One region of the Sphaerochaeta globosa str. Buddy genome, then DNA from elsewhere that is predicted to be linked to it. Evidence: riboswitches for the same ligand, from Rfam matches in the RefSeq annotation. Region 1 holds a riboswitch; the other holds the start of a gene.

Region 1 (2,203 bases):
GTGTGTCGGAAAGCTGGATGTGTGAGGGTCCGAGCGTCAAGGAAAGCAGCATCAGCAATAAGGCTGCACCTGATAGGGCGAAACTCAGCGTTCGCTTCATTGCCCCTCCACATTATGGATCAGGGTGTATAGCACTTGAAGCGCTTGTGCGCTCCGAGGTCCTTGCCTGCTGATTAGGTCGGCATCGAATACTGTAATCGTACCACTGAGGTCTGCATACGGCTTGGTGGTGGTGAATTCCTTACGGGTCTGTTCACCGGTTTCTCCCCACCTCGGACTGAGCAAAATTACCTGCGGATCGTGGGACATCAGCAGTTCCTTGCTGTATGTCCAGTTCTGAGCGTCATCAGCGATATTTACACCACCGGCCAAGTCAACCATTTCACTGAGAAACGTATCGGCTGTGGCACTGGAATCGAAAGAACCGAAATCCAAGGCAATATAGATAGTCTTCTTGGGCTGCAAGGCTGCTTTGCGGATGACACTTTGTACCACATTCTGCATTTCAAGAATCATCAGCTCCGCTTCAGCTTCCTTGCTGACTTGATTAGCTATCTCCCTGATCAGGGTATAGGCACCTTGAAAATTCTGCTGTGTCTCAAGCGACACTATGCTGATGCCGGCTTTCTCTATTGCCTGCAAGAACTGTTCAGGTACAAAGGCACTGCTGATAACGAGATTGGGTTCAAGCGACAGAAGCTTTTCCAAGGAAGGATTATACAGTGTTCCCACTGAAGGTAAATCTGTGGCTTCTTGCGGATAATTGCAGTAATCGCTGCGTCCGACCAAGAAGGAGCCGGCACCCAAAGCATAGAGAGTCTCGGTCACATTGGGAGACAAGCTAACGATTCTCAAGCTCTCTTGTTCAACAGCCTTCGGCTCAGTCATTCCCAATGCCCACAGGCGTGGCAGCCCAAGACAAAAGAAGAGACAAAGAAATATAAATACATGTCTGAGTGAACGGTTGTGCATAGCGCCCCTTTACAAATGGGCATGGAACATACCCTGACCTATACTCCGTAGGTCGTCGGAAATTATCCATGTCAGGTCTCCTGGCTTAGGCATACCCAGAATCTGCGACTTCCCGCAGTACGTTCCTGCAGTGTCTTCTTACAGATTCCCAGCCTCTACAGTGGCGGGACCGCAGGGGCTTAAACCCCTTTCCCTTGGCACGGATAGTGTATCGTAAGGAGTTGTTTATCCTTCTGTCAAGAGTTGATATGGTTGACCACATGGGGCCTCTATATTACTATCCGGCCTATGATGTACAGAGAAATTGTGATCTATACCGATGGTGGGTGTCTCGGAAATCCAGGTCCTGGTGGTTGGGCCTATGTGTTGAAGGCTGATGGCATATTCGAAAAGGAAGCCAGCGGAAATGAGCGTGATACCACGAACAACCGTATGGAATTGACAGCTGTCATCGAAGCTCTGAAAGCCAGCCAAGCCTTGGGTGCCCAGAGTATCAGCCTCAATACCGACAGCCAGTACGTGAAGAATGGAATCACCAGCTGGATTAAGAAATGGAAGGTCAATGGCTGGCGGACTGCAGCCAAGGAGCCGGTGAAAAACAAAGAGTATTGGGTTGAGCTGGACCGCCTGAATGCCAATCTGCCGGTACAATGGAACTGGGTCAAAGGTCATGCCGGTGTTGAAGGCAATGAACGATGCGACCAGCTTGTACGTATGGCGATGGATGCATTGGCCTAACCATGCATACGGTACGTTTGTGGGATTTATACAGTTCCTTTTTCAGAATCGGCGGTCTGACCTTCGGTGGCGGCTACGCCATGCTTCCCATGTTGCAACGTGAGGTTATTACCAAACATCGCTGGGTCACCGAAGAAGAGGTGCTGGACATCTATGCCATCGGGCAGTGTACTCCAGGCATCATAGCGGTCAACACTGCTACCATGATCGGATATCGCAAACGCGGGATTCTCGGTGCAATCGTGGCTACCTTGGGGGAGGTGAGCCCCTCCCTCCTCTTGATTACCGCCCTGGCAACCATACTGCTGAATGTACAGGATAATCAGTGGGTTCAGCATGCATTTACAGGAATCCGGGTAGCAGTCTGCGCCCTCATCACCCAATCGGTACTTACCCTTGCAAAGAAAAGTCTGATCGATATTCCCACCATCCTGCTCTACTTGCTGGTGGTGGTAAGTACGTTCTTTTTTGCCGTATCACCGATTCTGATAGT
Region 2 (2,203 bases), 970 kb from region 1:
GTCTCATCCATCGCGACTATCTCTTCTGTGCAGGCATCATCATCAATGTATATGACGACCATATGGAGTTCATATCTCTTGGTGGTTTAGTGAGGGGACTCTCCATGGAAGCCATACAATTGGGTGTATCCCAATCGAGAAATCCCAACCTAGCGGCTATCTTCTATCGCTTACGGCTGGTAGAAAGTTATGGAACAGGCATACGAAAGATTATACGCCTGTATGAAGATTGCCCAAGGAAACCAGTTTTTAGAGCTGTGGAGGGAGCTTTCTCCTGCATCCTTCCAAACAGAAACGAAATTGTTCACTATTCCCAGAAGCAAGAACGAATCGAGAGTACGGTTGGAGAGTCTATAGATTCTGAAAAGCAATCCATCATGCTTCTTGCAAGACAAAAGGGATTCATCTCAAGGAAGGAGGTTGAGAACCTCGTTGGGTTAAAAACTACAAAAGCCTTCCGTTTACTCAAGGAATTGTGTGATGAAGGACAGCTGACCCAACAAGTAAGCGGTAAGTTTACACGTTACATCCCGCTACCCCTGTCTTGACCTCCCCCCCGCTCTTCTTCTAGGATAGGAATCGCTGGATCTGGAAAAACGGAACGGGGTGTGATTCCCCGGCGGTCCCGCCACTGTAATCGATGATGAACGCAGATACGCCATTGTCCTCTTCGGATGAGAAGGCCTGTCAGTAAAAAGAGTCGTAAGCCAGGAGACGTTTCCAGATAATAATTTCTTCGTGGAAAAAGAGACAGCATTACGTACGGGTATACCGCATAGGTATAGCCTTTCTTGAATTCCCCTTTATTCCACGAAGCATTATATCCAGACACCACTCTCTGGAGGCCCTTCATGAAGAAGCGCGGAATCTTCTCTGTCCTATTGCTCGCCCTTTCGACACTCTTTGCAGCACAAGCAAACACCGACCTTGGAACAGCCTATGAACTGGTCATAGCTGAAAACTCACTTGCAGAAGCTGAAACCAACACAGCCTCTTCCGTTTCTGTCATCACCGAACAGCAGATCGGCACCTACAACGCCCAGAGCACTGCCGAGCTTGTAGGAAAAGCAATCGGAGTATCCTTCAACTCCGTAGGCAGTCTTGGTTCACTGCAGTCAGTGGTAATCAGGGGAGCTACCTCCTCCAAGAACCTCATCTACCTTGACGGAGTACTGCTCTCCTCAGCCCATGACGGGACTGTTGACCTCTCCAGCATCCCCATCTCGATCATCGATCGCATCGAAGTCGTAAAAAGCGGACCAGGTAATCTGGGAAGAACCAACGCCATCGGGGGCATGGTGAACATCATAACCAAGAGAGGGCAGCAAAGTGAAACGCCCTTCTCCCTTACCATCGAGAACGGGTCCTTCCTTCCTCTTTCCTATGGCACGAGTAATACTCATCACTGGCTCTCCCTGCTGGACAGCCAGAAACTCGACCTCACCTACACCAACGACGGTCTGCTTGCCTCAGTCGGCGGCCTTACAGCACAGAATGCCTACACCTACAACGATAGTGCTGCACTCAGGGACAATGCGCAGGTCTATGAGGCACATGGTGCGGTGAACTTCACCAGCAACCTATCTGACAAGCTGCAGTTCACCACCCAGAATCTGGTTACCTACAAGAACCTCGGAGTTCCAGGCAACCTCGCTTTCGGCCTTACACCCGATGATTATCAGAATGACCTGGTTGCAAGCACCAGCAATACCATCGAACTCTCAGAAGTAAGCTCAACGTTGGAAACACTCACTGCCTACCTGCACTATGCCTACGGCCAAACCTTCTACCACGATGCCGACTACCAAGACAGCACTCACAGTAAACATAAAGCATCTGCACAATTGAAAGGTATCTGGAACCTTGGCCAGTCCTATACGCTGAATACAGACCTGCTCTACAGTCTCGATTACGTAGACAGCACCGATGTAGGACAGAATACGCGTCATACCATCTCAACCTCTGCAAATGGCAGCATTTACCTGCTGGATGGAACACTCTCCCTGCATCCCAGTTTGAATGTTGCCTACCTCAGCGACCTGAGAACCCTCTCGCCCAATGCTTCGCTGGGTGCCATCTATACTCCGATGAAAGATCTCGACCTGAAGGCCACGATCAGCTATGCAGAGAACGTTCCCTCCTTCTCCCAGCTCTACTGGCCGTTCATGGGCAACCCGAACCTCAAGACGGAGAAGGGTCTGAA

Evidence for each region. A riboswitch is a leader RNA that binds a small molecule or an ion and turns the genes downstream of it on or off. The one in region 1 is predicted to bind cobalamin.
Region 2: linked by a shared signal. The riboswitch ahead of SPIBUDDY_RS02970 (TonB-dependent receptor plug domain-containing protein) and the one ahead of SPIBUDDY_RS07525 (ABC transporter substrate-binding protein) in region 1 are both predicted to bind cobalamin.

Annotation. Positions count from the first base shown of each region.
Region 1 covers NC_015152.1:1,601,181-1,603,383, reverse strand. The annotation lists gene SPIBUDDY_RS07530 (FecCD family ABC transporter permease) at 1-100, opposite strand, end outside; gene SPIBUDDY_RS07525 (ABC transporter substrate-binding protein) at 97-972, opposite strand; cobalamin riboswitch at 1,026-1,203, opposite strand; gene rnhA (ribonuclease HI) at 1,261-1,710, shown strand; gene SPIBUDDY_RS07515 (chromate transporter) at 1,713-2,203, shown strand, end outside.
Region 2 covers NC_015152.1:635,288-637,490, reverse strand. The annotation lists gene SPIBUDDY_RS02975 (RNA-binding domain-containing protein) at 1-548, shown strand, start outside; cobalamin riboswitch at 553-738, shown strand; gene SPIBUDDY_RS02970 (TonB-dependent receptor plug domain-containing protein) at 852-2,203, shown strand, end outside.